One region of the Halomonas sp. G11 genome, then DNA from elsewhere that is predicted to be linked to it. Evidence: predicted binding sites of a transcription regulator. Region 1 holds the regulator's gene; each other region holds the start of a gene.
What was found. The regulator sigma-54, encoded in region 1, starts transcription at its own class of promoters, with help from an activator protein. The targets are predictions, from matches to a motif close to TGGCACNNNNNTTGCTNT.
Positions count from the first base shown of each region.

Region 2: ADS46_RS13120 (P-II family nitrogen regulator) is a predicted target of sigma-54. The motif match lies at 2,688-2,705, and genes of this name have one in related genera.
Region 3: glnL (nitrogen regulation protein NR(II)) is a predicted target of sigma-54. The motif match lies at 2,935-2,952, and genes of this name have one in related genera.

Region 1 covers NZ_LYXG01000040.1:96,155-101,227, reverse strand. The annotation lists gene rapZ (RNase adapter RapZ) at 1-563, opposite strand, end outside; gene ADS46_RS14240 (PTS sugar transporter subunit IIA) at 642-1,115, opposite strand; gene hpf (ribosome hibernation-promoting factor, HPF/YfiA family) at 1,120-1,428, opposite strand; gene ADS46_RS14230 (RNA polymerase factor sigma-54) at 1,515-2,936, opposite strand; gene lptB (LPS export ABC transporter ATP-binding protein) at 3,041-3,790, opposite strand; gene lptA (lipopolysaccharide transport periplasmic protein LptA) at 3,801-4,295, opposite strand; gene lptC (LPS export ABC transporter periplasmic protein LptC) at 4,299-4,877, opposite strand; gene ADS46_RS14210 (KdsC family phosphatase) at 4,884-5,073, opposite strand, start outside.
Region 2 covers NZ_LYXG01000034.1:25,621-30,693, reverse strand. The annotation lists gene ADS46_RS13135 (ferredoxin--NADP reductase) at 1-362, shown strand, start outside; gene glnK (P-II family nitrogen regulator) at 487-825, opposite strand; gene ADS46_RS13125 (ammonium transporter) at 993-2,240, opposite strand; gene ADS46_RS13120 (P-II family nitrogen regulator) at 2,286-2,624, opposite strand; gene ADS46_RS13115 (accessory factor UbiK family protein) at 2,957-3,319, shown strand; gene ADS46_RS13110 (helix-turn-helix transcriptional regulator) at 3,449-4,423, shown strand; gene ADS46_RS13105 (TonB-dependent siderophore receptor) at 4,577-5,073, shown strand, end outside.
Region 3 covers NZ_LYXG01000005.1:108,489-113,561, reverse strand. The annotation lists gene ADS46_RS03430 (hypothetical protein) at 1-266, opposite strand, end outside; gene glnA (glutamate--ammonia ligase) at 807-2,213, shown strand; gene ADS46_RS03420 (DUF4124 domain-containing protein) at 2,294-2,815, shown strand; gene glnL (nitrogen regulation protein NR(II)) at 3,022-4,080, shown strand; gene ntrC (nitrogen regulation protein NR(I)) at 4,077-5,073, shown strand, end outside.

The DNA of each region.
Region 1 (5,073 bases):
CGGACATCAAAGACAATATCCGCATCCAGCGGAACGCCGCGCTTATAGCCGAAGGACTCGAAAGTCAGCGTTAGCTGGTCACGCCGCTGATGGGCGACCTGATCAGTGATGCGGCGACGAAGGTCATGCACCGAAAGCCGGGTCGTGTCGATGGTCAAATCGGCCAGGTCGCGAATCTCGTGCAGCGTTTGCTCTTCTTTGTCGATGGCTTCTTCTAGCGTGAGGCTGCTGTTGCGGGTTAACGGGTGCCGTCTGCGAGTAGCTGAATAGCGTTCCAGCAAAATGCGTGCGTCGGTGGTGAGATACACGATCTGGCACTTGATGGTCCGCTGCCGAAGCTCTTTGAGCAGTTCGGGAAGTTTGGCAAGTGCGCCTGGCAGGTTGCGTGCGTCAATACTGACAGCCAAGTGGGTGCGATCGCCCTGATCGCGCAACTCCTCCACCAGGGAATCCAGCAGCATGGCGGGCAGGTTATCAATAGCGTAATAACCCAGATCTTCCAGCGCCTGTAAAGCTATCGATTTGCCTGACCCCGATCGGCCACTAATAATGACGAGTTGCATGAAGGCTCTCTTGCTTGCGGTCAAGCGACTTGGACAAGCGACCCGGGATTAGGACGGTCCATTAAGCGCCTCGCCTATTTAAAGGCTGGCAGCCTGTTCGCGTATCTTGGCGGAGATGAGGTCCAGCAATTCACGTTGACTACCCGACTTGCGTAGCTGCTGGCGCGTGTCGGCATCATTCATGATGGAGGCAACTTGGCCCAGCAGTGCCAGGTGCGTGTCGTCGGCTTCTTCTGGCACGAGCAGAACAAACACCAGGTCAACCGGGTCTCCGTCAATGGCGTCGAAGTCGACCGCTTCATTGAGTTTGAGAAAGCCGGCGATGGGCGAATCACAATGCGGACTTCGCGCATGGGGAATCGCCACGCCGTTACCAATCCCCGTACTGCCGAGGCGTTCACGGCCAATCAGACGGCTGAACACCTCCTGGCTGTCGAGGCTGGGAATGTTTTGGGCGATAAAGGTGCTGAAAAACTCCAGCACCCGTTTTTTGCTGCCCCCGGGCACATCGTAGAGAACGCGTTCCGGGGGGAGGATTGTGGCCAACGTCATTGAATTAACGCACACCTGCGCCCTGGGCGCGGGCTTGTGCTTTTTCCTTATGCTTAACGAGTTGTCGATCGATCTTGTCCGCCAGGGCGTCAATGGCGGCGTACATATCGTTATCAAGGGCCTCGGCATGCAAGTCAGCGCCTGCAGCGTGCAGCGTACAGGCGGCCTGTTGACGCTCTTTTTCGACCGAGAGCGTTACCTGTACGGTGGTGATGTTGTCGTAATGGCGCTCAACGCGTTCCAACTTTTCGTTGACATAGTCACGCAAGGCGTCAGTCAGTTCTACATGATGACCGGTGATATTGACTTGCATTGACGTACTCCTTATCCGTCGGACTGTTCTTCGATTGTAACCCTTTTTGGCGTTAAGCAAAGCCCTTGTAGTGAGTTTCCATTTGCCTAACGTAAGCGGCGGCGTTCGCTGGACGAAGGAATGCCCATGCCTTCGCGATATTTGGCGACCGTGCGTCGGGCCACGTGGATACCGGCTTCCTCCAGCAGGGTGACCAGACGGCTATCCGACAAGGGTTTGCCGGGGGGTTCTTCCTGGATCAGTTTTTTGAGGCGTGCGCGAATGGCCGTACTGGAGTGGCTGTCGCCGTCCTGGCTACTGATCTGGCTGGAAAAGAAGTATTTAAGTTCGAAAATGCCCCGCGGTGTATGGATGAACTTCTGGGTGGTGACACGAGAAATGGTCGATTCGTGCATCTCCACCGCATCGGCAATATCGGCCAGGATAAGCGGTTTCATGGCTTCTTCGCCGTGTTCGAGAAAGCCGATCTGGCGGGTAATGATTTCCCGCCCAACGCGTAGCAGGGTGTCGTTGCGGCTGGAGAGGCTTTTGATCAGCCAGCGGGCTTCCTGCAAGTGATCCTTGAGAAATTGGTTATCCTGGCTTTTGTCGGCGCGCTTGATCAGGCTGGCGTAGTCGGGTTGAATCCTGAGTTTGGGCAAGGCCTCGGGGTTGAGTTCGAGGTGCCAGCCTTCGTTATCGTGGTGAACCACCAGGTCGGGAATCACGTAACTATCGTCAGTGGCGCTGTAAACGCTGCCGGGGCGCGGGTCCAGGCTTCTGATCAGTTGGATGACGTCATCGAGCTGTGCATCGTCCAGACCGAGTCGCCGCTTGAGGAGGCGCTGATCGTTCTTGCCCAGGGCTTCCAGGAACTGGCGGACCAGCCGCCGGGCAGGCATCAGCAGCGGGGTGTCGTCGGGCAGGGCGGCGAGCTGAAGCATCAGGCATTCGCGAAGATCGCGGGCGAAGATGCCGGTGGGCTCGAACTGTTGCAGCCGCAGCAGAATGGTTTCGACCTCGCGCTGGCTGAGGCCTTCCACGCCCTGATCTCGCAGTCCTTCACGGATGTCGTTAAGGGGTTGGGTGAGATAGCCGTTAGCATCCAGCGCATCAATCAGGCTTTCGGCTACTAACTGTTCGCGTTGGCTCAAATCGGTCATGGCGAGTTGCCAGAGGAGATGGCCATGAAGGCTTTGCCCGGCTGCCTGGCGCTCGAAGTCAGGCCCGTCGCTGCTTGTGCTGCCGCTGCCAGCCGTATCCTGATAGGTATCTGACCAGTCGCTGTCGACGGACAGCTCCTTGGGAATGCTATCTGCCCACTCGCTTTCTTCCGGCTCGCTGGCGGCTTGTTCGCTTTCGCTGAACTCGTCTTCCTGCTCGAGCATGGGGTTGGCATCGAGCGCTTGCTGAATTTCCTGGCGTAAATCGAGCGTTGATAGCTGTAGCAGGGCAATCGCCTGCTGCAGCTGAGGTGTCATGGTGAGCTGGGTGCCGATCCGCAGTTGAAGAGAAGCTTTCATGACCATCTGAGAACCACTCGTTTATCGGAAAGCATCCACCCTAGTGCGAGTTGTGATCGGGTGCAAGTGCAATAAGTATGCCATTGGCAATAAATATGCCATTAAGGGCTTTAGAGACGAAAATCAGCACCTAGGTAAACGTCACGTACCTCCTGATTGTCAAGAATAGCGTCCGGCGAACCGCTGGCGATGATATGCCCGTCGCCAACGATGTAGGCCACGTCGCAGATATCCAGTGTTTCACGCACATTGTGGTCGGTAATCAAGACGCCAATGTCGCGGTCTTTCAAGGCGCGGATGATCGACTTGATGTCGCCCACGGAGATGGGGTCTACACCCGCGAAAGGTTCATCAAGCAGAATGAACGCAGGTTCGGTGGCGAGGGACCTTGCGATCTCGACGCGCCGCCGTTCGCCCCCGGAAAGGCTCATGCCCATATTGTCGCGGATATGGGTGATATGAAACTCTTCCAGGAGTGTTTCCAGGCGTGCTTCGCGTCCGGCGCGGTCCAGGTCGTTACGGGTTTGCAAAATGGCCATGATGTTGTCGGCGACGGAAAGCTTGCGGAAGATCGACGCCTCCTGGGGCAAATAGCCAATGCCTGCCTTGGCGCGCTCGTGCATGGGCGCTCGGGAAAGGTCGAGGTGATCAATCCCAACGCTGCCTGCATCTGCCTTGACCAGGCCGACAATCATGTAGAATGACGTGGTCTTGCCAGCGCCATTGGGGCCGAGCAGGCCGACGATGCTGCCCTGTGAGATATCCAGGTTGATGTCTTTCACCACGCGCCGGCGTTTGTAGCTTTTTGCCAAGTGACGGGCGTATAGCGTTCGTGTTGCGCTGTTGTCGGCAACGGCCATCTGGCTCTCCTTAACCTTCGGGTTGCAGCGTCATGCGAATGCGCTGCGACTCTTGATTGTCGACATCGGAACGCGCCTTGACGACCTCTTGGTCGATGAAATATTCCAGGCGTCCCCCGGTAAAGCGGTCGCCTTGCTGGATGATTTCCGCCTGATCAATCAACTCGACCCGGCGCTCGGCGACATGGTAGATCACCCGCCGACCCCAGCCTTCCATCGGGCCATCCTGATCCTCGGGCTGGCGCCGCAGATAGGCCCGTTCGCCCAGCGCTGTGGCCCGGGAGAGCTCGCCTTCCTCGTTACGCTGGATTTCCACTTCGTCGCCTCTTATCAGCATGTTGCCTTGGCGAATTTCGACGTCGCCGGTGTAGACCGCTGTACCGGCGCGCTGATCCAGGTCGAGCTGGTCGGCGACGACTTCAACCGGCTGCTGGTGGTTATCCGCCGTCGCATAAAAAGGCACTAGGCAGGCAGCCGCCATCGCCGTGTAGATAAACGCTTTCATGTTTCATTCCTGTCCGGGTTGCGTCTCCGGAGGGTGGTGGCCTTGAACGTCACCTTCAAGCCGCACTTCCTCCTCGTTGAGCCATGCATCCATACGCCGTGCTGTCATGCGCTGGGGTGGTTGCTGGAGCAGCACATGAGTGTCACTCCACGCATGGGCGGTTTTCCCCTCATAGTGCAGAACGTCCGTGTCAAGCTGCCAGCCTTCTTCAGGGGCGATCAATCTTGCGTCGCCCGAAAGCGTCAGCTCCTGAGAACGGGTATTAAGCGTACCTATCTCTGACGTGGCGTTCCAGACGCGCCGCTCGCTGTCATAAAGCGTGGCATGCGGGGTCTCGGCGAGTGTCGAGGCGGATTGGGGAGTATGCACCAGGCGAGGCGTGGTTAATCCCTGCTGAATATTCCCCTGCTCATCAAACAGCGTCAGTTCGGCATCGTGAAGGACGTGGCCTGGCTCCTCGGCACGGGCGTCCGGGTCTGTCGGGACGGTTTGAAGGCCGCCCGGGTCCAGCCATACCAGCAAGCCGCCCAGAGCCAGCACGATAAGTGCCAGTCCCAGACGCGTAGGCCATGTCTTTAGCATAGTGCCTCAGCCGTGTAGATAAGTATCGACAACCGCGCCCCAGTGACCCTGAGCATCAAGCAACGTATCACATATTTCGCGGACAGCACCGTGCCCCCCCAGGCGTTCGGTGACCCAGTCAGCGTGGGTGTGCATGTAGTCAGGGGCGTTGGGTACCGTGATGCCGACGCCTGAGCGTTTGATGCTGGCCAGGTCG
Region 2 (5,073 bases), on a different contig from region 1:
TCCTGGTTCACGGCGTGCGTGAAGTCTCTGAACTGGCCTACGCCGACTTTATCACTAAAGAGCTGCCTGCCCACGAGTACCTGGGTGAGGAGATCACTGACAAGCTGGTCTACTACCCCACCGTCACCCGTGAAGAGTTTCATACCATGGGCCGCCTGACCGACCACATCCGCACCGGCAAGCTGTTCGAGGACACTGGGCTTCCGCCCATCGACCCGCGCCAGGACCGTGCAATGATTTGCGGCAGCCCCGCCATGCTCGACGACACCAGCGCGCTGCTCGATGAGCTGGGCCTGAACATCTCGCCGCGCATGGGCGAGCCGGGCGACTACGTTATCGAACGCGCCTTCGTTGAAAAGTAAGGTCGAAACGTAACACGCTCAACGGGCGACTCGCTCAGCAGCAGACCGCCCAATAAAAACCCCCGCCACTCGGTGCCTAACAGCAGCGCTTGGCGGGGGTTTTCGTGTTCTGGCGCGCGGGGCGTTATACCGCGTCTTTACCGGTCTCGCCGGTACGAATACGGATCACTTGCTCGAGCGGCATGACGAAAATCTTGCCATCGCCGATCTTGCCGGTATTCGCTACCTGGGTGATCGCCTCGATGACCTGCTCGACCATGTCGTCGTCAACCGCCACTTCGAGCTTCACTTTGGGCAGAAAATCGACCACATATTCAGCGCCCCGGTATAGCTCGGTATGGCCCTTCTGACGACCAAAACCTTTGACTTCGGTGACGGTAATGCCCTGTACGCCAATGTCGGAGAGCGATTCGCGCACGTCATCAAGCTTGAAGGGCTTGATAATGGCAGAGATTAGTTTCATTGCGAGATCCTCTAGCTGGGTAGCCATGAAAATGAAAGATAACAAGCCTAGCGCGCTGCTCGTTATCCGTTACCTATCAGCATACACCGCTACCGGCGCAGAATAAAAAAAGCCTCCCCGAAGGGAGGCCAGTGACGAGCGCTTGTGCTCACCTGATTGGCATTGAATTACTTCTTGATACCGAATTCAGGGTAGGCTTCAAGACCGCACTCGGCGATATCGACGCCTTCGTACTCATCTTCTTCGCTGACCCGAATACCCATGATGGCTTTCAGGATCAGCCAAACGATCAGGCTGGCAATGAAGACCCAGGCGAAGATGCCCACGATACCGATGAGCTGAGGGCCGAACGATGCGCCATCATTACTCAACGGCACGGCCAGCACGCCCCAGATACCGACGACACCGTGAACGGAGATGGCACCGACCGGATCGTCCAGTTTCACCTTATCCAGCGTGACGATGGCGGCCACGACGATCAGACCACCAATGGCGCCGATAATCGTCGCGCCCAGTGCCGAAGGCGACAGCGGGTCAGCGGTAATGGCAACCAGGCCAGCCAGCGCGCCGTTGAGCGCCATGGTGAGGTCCGCTTTACGGAACCACAGCTTGGCGAGGATCAGCGCGGCGATCACACCACCCGCGGCCGCAGCGTTGGTATTCACGAACACCTGAGCGACGTTGTTGGCGGAATCGACAGCGGCCAGCTTCAATTCAGAGCCGCCGTTAAAGCCGAACCAGCCCATCCACAGGATGAAGGTACCCAGCGTCGCCAGCGGCATGTTGGCACCCGGAATCGCATGGATGGAGCCATCTTTGCCGTACTTGCCCTTACGCGGCCCCAGTACGATAACGCCTGCCAACGCGGCTGCAGCACCGGCGAGGTGCACGATGCCCGAACCGGCATAGTCAGAGTAGCCGACTTCGGCCAACCAGCCGCCGCCCCAGGTCCAGTAGCCAGACACCGGATAAATCACGGCCGTCATCACCACGGCAAACGCCAGGAAGGCCCACAGTTTCATGCGCTCGGCGACCGCACCCGAGACGATCGACATCGCGGTTGCAACAAAGACGACCTGGAAGAAGAAGTCGGAACGCATGGAGTAGTAAGGTGCGTCATCGCCACCGGCGGTAACCGCATCCACGCTATTCTCAGCGCCGATCAGGAAGCCCAGATTGGGCAGGAAGCCACCGGCGTTGCCGGAGTACATGATGTAGTAGCCCACCAGCAGGTACATGGTGCAGGCAATCGCAAACAGCGCGATATTCTTGGTGAGAATTTCAGCGGTGTTCTTGGAACGCACCAGGCCAGCTTCCAGCATGGAGAAGCCAGCGGCCATCCACATGACCAGCACACCGCAGATCAGAAAGTAAAACGTATCGAGCGCGTAGCTCAGATCAGTCAACTCATTCATTGTAAGTTCCCCGTTGAACTAAAGAAATGATCCGTAACGTCAGGTTTAAACGGCGTCCGCACCGCGTTCACCCGTCCGAATCCGAATAACGTCCTCAAGCGGCGTGACAAATACCTTGCCGTCGCCGATCTTGCCGCTGTTGGCCGCGCTGCAGATCGCATCGAGCACGCTTTCGAGGCGACCGTCGTCGACGGCGACCTCGACTTTTACCTTGGGCAAGAAATCGACCACGTATTCGGCGCCGCGATATAGCTCGGTATGGCCTTTCTGGCGGCCGAAGCCTTTGACTTCAGTGACGGTAATGCCCTGAACACCGTTGTCGGCCAGTGCTTCGCGAACGTCGTCGAGCTTGAATGGCTTGATAATGGCGGTGATGAGTTTCATCCCGAATCTCCCCTGCTGGATTAAGGAGCGGCCGAGCCGCCCAAAAAAAGTGCCTGCTCCACTAATGCGCATACCGTGCCATCTGATTTTTTTTACTTATATTTCATTGCTTTAAATGTAATAGAGTGAGGCATGCTGGCGACTCACCGCCAGCAACACGCGCTAACAAGTCGGCTATTGCACCAAAATTGATCAAAGGCAAAACGCAAGCGCCCCACCGTAGGGCATAAACGGGAGGCACAAATTAGCCCAAGAAGCATGCGAATCCCGCCTGGGTTGCGTATCCTGATATCAGATAGCCATATCGAGACATTGACCGATAGGAGAAAGCCATGGCGCCTCAAGACCGTATTAGCCGACTCGCCCAGCAAATCGGCGACCGCTTGCAGAACGCTTCCCAAGCGCCCGAAGATATCCAGAAGGGAGTTCATCAGGTGGTCCGCGGGGCCTTCGACCGCCTGGAGCTGGTGTCCCGCGAGGACTTCGATATTTTGATGGACGTATTGCAGCGCACCCGCTCACGGGTAGAAGCGCTGGAACGCCAGGTCGCAAGCCTGGAAGCCGCGGTGGACGCCCAGGCAGCCGATACCTCGACGCCCGTCGAAGCCGAGGCACCGCCGCTACCCGCAGAGCCCCAGGCGGATTCCGATAACGCCGACACCAAAGGCGATGAAGACAAACCCAAATCGCAATGATGAATGCGAATAAATATCATTGACTACTACTGTGCACGTGGTAACGTAATTCGCATCCAATGATGCGGGCAATGCATCAATGCCCCATTTTGATGCATTGCCGAATTTCACCGTTACCGTGATGCACGCATGACCACCGCCACCTTCGGCCCCCAAGCCAGCCAACCGCTTTATGAGCTAACGCCAGGGACGCTTGCCCAGCTAGGCCAGCGTTTCGGTATCGACTATCGCATTCGCAATGCCCCTGCCGGAGCGAGCGTCGCCACCGGCAGCGTTCGCGATGTTGCCCTGCCTCAAACCATGCACTTGACGCTTTCCGACCTGTGCGTGAACTGCGCCTATAGCTCGGCCTCCCGCCAGACGGCGCCCTGGTTTATCAGCGTGGTGCTGGAAGGTCATATCAGCGCCTGCCTGGGCTCCCAACGCATCGAACTTAACGCAGGCGACGGCATGTGCGCCCATTTCACTGCCGAGCAGCCGCTTACGGTTTTCCAACCGGCCCAGGCAAGGCTGCACACGGTAAATCTGGCGGTGCTCGCCACCAACACCCTGGACCTGCCATCGGTCCCCCCCTCACCGGGCTTGTACCCTTGGCGCTTATCGACCGCCTTCACGCAACTATTACGCGATACCGCCGCCGAGCCGCTGGCCAACTGGCGCCAGCCACTGATCTGGCAAGGCCTGGCCCTACAGCTGCTAGGTGAAGGATTACCGAATTGCGCGCGGCAAGACCCGGCTAAACCGCTGGCGGCACAGGCTCAGCCGGTTATACCGGCTCGTGACGAGGCGCGCTTAGCCGCCCTCCATACCCGGTTGGCGTCTCATCCCGAGCGCACGTACTGCCTCAGCGAGCTGGCAAGGGAAGTGGCGATGAGCCCAAGCAGCCTGCGCCAGAAATTTCGTGCCCGCTATGGCTGCTCAATTTTTGATCACCTGCGCCAATGCCGCCTGGCACGGGCCTATCAAGCCCTGCAACGAGGCATGAGCGTTCAGCAAGCCGCCCACACCTGTGGCTACCGCCACGCCACCAATTTCGCCACGGCGTTTCGTCGCCGCTTTGGCATCGCTCCTCATGACGTCATTTCACAGCGCGCCCCCCGATGAATTTGGCATTGCGCATAGCCAATTTGGCAGATCGCATACCTACTTCCTGCATTAAAAAGTAACAATTCTCATTACTAGAATTATCAAGGGATCGTTACCATGCCAATTTCAGCTTGCCACTTCCGCCCATCGCTGCTGGTCATTGCCGTCGCCATGGCCAGCAGCGTCCCCTTTGCAGCCGCTCAGGAAACCCAGCGCGACAACCTGGGCACGGTGACCGTCACCGCCCAGCAGGCGGCCACCAAGGTGGAAACGCCGTCGATCGAAACGCCCCAGAGCGTATCGACCATTACCCGCGAGGATATGGACAACCGCGGGATTAGCACCGTACAGCGGGCGACCGACTACACGCCCGGGGTCTATAGTAACCAGATCGGCGCTTCCAACCGCTTCGACTACCTGGTGCTGCGCGGTTTCTCCGATGGCAGTTTGAGCAACACCTTTCTCGACGGCCTGAAACTCATCGGCGATACCAACTCGCATAGCTCCCTGCGCGTCGACCCCTGGTTTCTGGACAGTATCGAAGTGGTCAAGGGCCCCGCCTCGGTGCTCTACGGCCAGGCCTCGCCAGGGGGCGTGGTGGCACTTAACAGCAAGCGCCCAGAGTTCCAGTCCGGCGGCGAGCTACGCTTCCGCGTGGGTAACAACAA
Region 3 (5,073 bases), on a different contig from region 1:
GCGTGCAGGGCAAATACCAGCCATTCGGCCTGGCTGGCGGCCGCCGCATGGTTAAGACGTGCCCCGAGCGCGGTACCTGGCAGGGTGGCGCATTGTGCGTCGAAGCGTTGCGCTATCTGCGTTAGCCGGGGGTCGTCATTCTGGCTGGTCACCTTGAGCGTGCAAATGGTGTGGATGTCGGCAGTGGCTTGGTAAATGGTGTAAAGGTGGCGAGGCAATTGGGCACCCGTTACGCAGGTGTCAACAATAAAGCAGACCGACTTCATGGGGTGCCCTCCGGCCTATGTACGTAGTTTTTTGCTTATTGTAACTAATTGTGTTGAAAAGTTTAATATAGTATCTACTGCTTGGCGCGCAAGCAAATTATGCGAGGGGGCCAGGCTTTATTGTTGTTCGCACCAAGATTGTGCAAAAAGCCGTGTTTTTGTTCTTTATTGGTGCATAGAGAAGCCTTGTTGGGCCGTGTATTGGCAGTCACGCGTGAAATGCAACATGAAGTGGCACAAAACTGATTTTAAAAAGTATTTAAAAACAAAAAGTTGCTATTTATTTATGCCATATTGGTGCAGAAGTGGCACGCAATCTGCATTACCCACGACAGCGGCTATGTAGGTCATAGGCAACTCGCCTTGCGGCGTGCTACAACATTAGCCGGTTTCTATCGCTAGACGTTCTGTTGATTGCAACGGACAAACGTTGAGTGAATAAGCAAGGCAGGCGTGCCATGATGCACGCGACATGTCGAACAACATTTACTGGTAGCTTACTGTCATTAGCTTTAAGCCACGCTCATACCGGAGGACACTATGTCAGCCAAGACTCTCGCGCTAATCGAAGAGCATGATGTTAAGTGGGTAGACCTGCGTTTCACCGACACCCGCGGTAAAGAGCAGCACGTGACCGTGCCCGCCCGCGATGTCGACGAAGAGTTTTTCGAAAACGGTCAGATGTTCGATGGTTCGTCCATCAACGGCTGGAAGGGCATCAACGAATCCGACATGATTCTGCGTCCGGAAGACGGTACTGCCTATCTTGACCCCTTCACCGAAGATGCCACCCTGGTGCTCCGCTGCGACATCATCGAGCCGGCCACCATGCAGGGCTATGACCGTGACCCACGCTCCATTGCCAAGCGCGCTGAGGCGTACCTGCAGTCAACCGGTCTGGGTGACACGGCTTTCTTCGGCCCTGAGCCCGAATTCTTCATCTTTGACGAAGTCCACTGGAAATCCGACATCCAGGGCGCCATGTACAAGATCACCTCTGAAGAAGGTGCATGGGCCACGGACAGCCAGGTAGAAGGCGGCAACCTGGGTCACCGCCCGCGTGTCAAGGGCGGTTACTTCCCGGTTCCGCCGGTCGACAGCTTCCACGATATCCGCGGTGCCATGTGTAACACCCTGGAAGCGATCGGTCAGTCGGTAGAAGTTCACCACCACGAGGTGTCCAACGCCGGTCAGAACGAAATCGGCGTGAAATTCAACACGCTGGTGAAGAAAGCCGACGAAGTCCAGGAAATGAAGTACGTTATCCACAACGTAGCGCATGCCTATGGCAAAACGGCCACCTTCATGCCGAAGCCGCTGGTAGGCGATAACGGCTCGGGCATGCACGTTCACCAGTCGTTCTGGAAAGACGGTGCCAACCAGTTCGCGGGTGATGAGTACGCGGGTCTTTCTGAAATGGCGCTGTACTACATTGGCGGCATTATCAAGCACGCCCGTGCCCTGAATGCCTTTACCAACGCCTCGACCAACTCGTACAAGCGTCTGGTACCTGGTTTCGAGGCCCCGGTCATGCTGGCCTACAGTGCCCGTAACCGTTCGGCGTCCATCCGTATCCCGTATACCGCCAGCCCGAAAGGCAAGCGTGTTGAAACCCGCTTCCCTGACCCGACGGCCAACCCGTACCTGGCCTTTGCGGCCATGCTGATGGCCGGTATCGACGGCATCAAGAACAAGATCCATCCTGGCGATGCCATGGACAAGAACCTGTACGACCTGCCGCCGGAAGAAGGCAAGGCCGTGCCGACCGTGGCGAGCAGCCTGGATCAGGCGCTGGAAGCGCTGGACACCGACCGTGCCTTCCTCACCGAAGGCGGCGTGTTCACCGACGAAATGATCGATGCCTACATCGAGCTCAAGATGGAAGACGTGGAGCGTATTCGCATGACCACGCACCCGGTCGAGTTTGATATGTACTATAGCTGCTAAGAACAGCTGCTAATCTCACCTATGTGGTGCAGATAAGCCTAAACCCCGCCACGGCGGGGTTTTTTTGTTAAGGGGGGCATATGTCGCGTAAGGCGTTAGTGGCGCAGGCAAAAGGCTGGGGCATGGGCCTGGTGCTGGTCGCATGGGGGGATATCACGGTTGCATCGTCCACCGTCTATCGAGTGGTCGATGAACACGGCAATGTCACCTTTTCCGACACCCCGAGCGAAGGCGGCGAAGCGCTTGAGCTGGCGCCGCTGCCGGGGCTGCCAAGCGAGTACGCGAAGGCGCCCGAGGCACCGCCTGCGGCCCCTGGCCAGCCCTTCATGCCTTACGACCGCTTCCAGATTCGCTCGCCAAGCGCTGGTGCCGAGGTGGGGGCCGCCACGCCGGTCATGCTCAGTATTGTGCCGCGGTTACGCGATGATCATCGGGTGCAGCTGCGGGTGAATGGCGAACTCAGCCAGTCGGCGCTGCACAGCGATGTGTTCTGGCTGGCGAACTTGCCCGCCGGTCGGCATCGGCTTCAGGCTGAGTTGTTGGATAGCCAGGGGCGGCGGCAGCACCGCACAACCGCGGTGACGATTGTGGTGGCAGAATAGCGCTAATGCGCCATTATGGTGCATGCGATGGCTGGAAGCGTCGATGGTCTGCGCTAAAACGGCTCGCCATGCACCGCCACACGGCGCAAGTGACGTGCAAATCAGCGCGCTGGCGCATTTGGCGCGCTTTTTGCAGTTCTCTCTACATCTTTCCAGCGGAAGGTTGACCCAAGATAATGGACGAGGCGACTTTGCAAGACACCACCATGCACCAGCGTTTACTTGAACACCTCACCACGGCGGTGCTGCTGCTGGACGGCCGCCTCAATGTGCGCTGGATGAACCCTGCCGCCGAGGCGTTGTTTGCCGTGAGTCTGAGCCGAGTAAAGGGGATGAGCCTTGACGGAATGCTGGGCGGTGATGAAAGCATCGACGAAGTGCTGGCCAAGGCACGCGACGCCTTTCATCCCTTTACCCAACGCGAGGCGCGCATTACGCCGCTGAACAGCGATCCGCTCACCGTCGACTATACAGTGACACCGCTCTCTGACATGGAGCTGCTGCTGGAAGTGGAGCCCCGCGACCGGCTGATGCAGATTTCCCGCGAGGAAGCGCTCACCACCCGCCAGGAAACCATCAAGGTACTGGCCCGTGGCCTTGCTCACGAAGTCAAAAACCCGCTGGGCGGTATCCGCGGCGCGGCGCAGTTGCTGGAGCGCGACCTGGATAACCCGGCGTTGCGTGAATTTACCCATATCATCGTCCAGGAAGTGGACCGGCTACGGGACATGGTGGATTCCATGCTGGGGCCCAACTACATCGTCAAGCACGAGCCGGTCAATATTCACAAGGTGCTCGAACGCGTGCGTTCATTGCTGATCGCCGAGCACCCCTGGGTGGATATTCAGCGCGATTACGATCCCAGCCTGCCGGAGCTGTTCGGCGATGAAGCACAGATGATCCAGGCGGTACTGAACGTGGCCCGTAATGCGGTTCAGGCCATGGGCGATGCCGAGACGCCGACGCCGACCCTGGTACTGCGCACGCGCGCGCGCCGCCAGTTTACGCTGGGGGCCGAGCGTCATCGTCTGGTCAGCGAGGTGGGCATTATCGACAACGGTCCGGGCATTCCCGGCACCCTGCAGGAAACCCTGTTTTACCCGATGGTCTCGGGCCGTGCCGAAGGCAGCGGACTGGGACTGTCGATCGCCCAATCAATTTTGCACCAACATCAAGGGCTGATCGAATGCGACTCACGCCCGGGGCGCACCGAATTTCGTTTATTGATTCCCTTGGTTATTAATGTCACCGGAGAAGCGTCATGACAGAGCCTGCCCGTAATGATGTTGCGCGGGTCGTCATTGTTGACGATGACCGTGCGATTCGCTGGGTACTTGAACGTGCGCTGGCGCAACCCGACCTCGAGGTTGAATGTATCGAGCGTGCCGACACGGCCCTTTCCCGCTTGCTTGAGAGTCCGCCGGATGTCCTGGTTACCGATATTCGCATGCCGGGGATCGATGGGCTGGACCTGATGGCCCGGGTACGCGAGGCCCACCCCGACTTGCCGGTCATCGTGATGACCGCGCACTCGGACCTGGACAGTGCAGTGGCGTCCTATCAGGGCGGTGCCTTCGAGTATCTGCCCAAGCCGTTTGACGTTGATGAGGCGCTGGCGCTGGTACGTCGTGCCATTGCCCATGCTCGCGAACGCCAGCGCCCGGTCACGGTACCGGAGGGGCTCAACGCTGAAATTATCGGTGAAGCCCCTGCCATGCAGGAAGTATTCCGGGCGATCGGACGGCTATCCCACTCGCACATCACCGTGCTGATCAACGGTGAGTCGGGGACCGGTAAAGAACGTGTTGCCGAGGCGCTGCATCAGCACAGCCCGCGCCAGGGCAAGCCGTTCATCGCGCTGAACATGGCGGCGATTCCCCGGGACTTGATCGAGTCCGAGCTGTTCGGCCATGAGAAAGGGGCCTTTACCGGTGCAACCTCGCAGCGTCAGGGGCGCTTTGAACAGGCCAATGGCGGTACGCTGTTTCTGGATGAAATTGGCGACATGCCAGCGGAAACCCAGACGCGCCTGCTGCGCGTACTGGCCGACGGCGAGTTCTACCGCGTGGGGGGGCATACCCCGACCAAGGTCGACGTGCGGATTATCGCGGCCACCCACCAGAACCTTGAATCCCTGGTCGACGACGGGCGCTTCCGGGAAGACTTGTTTCACCGCCTGAACGTCATTCGCATCCACTTGCCGAAGCTGGCCGAGCGGCGTGAGGATATCCCCAGGCTGACGAGTCATTTTCTGGCCG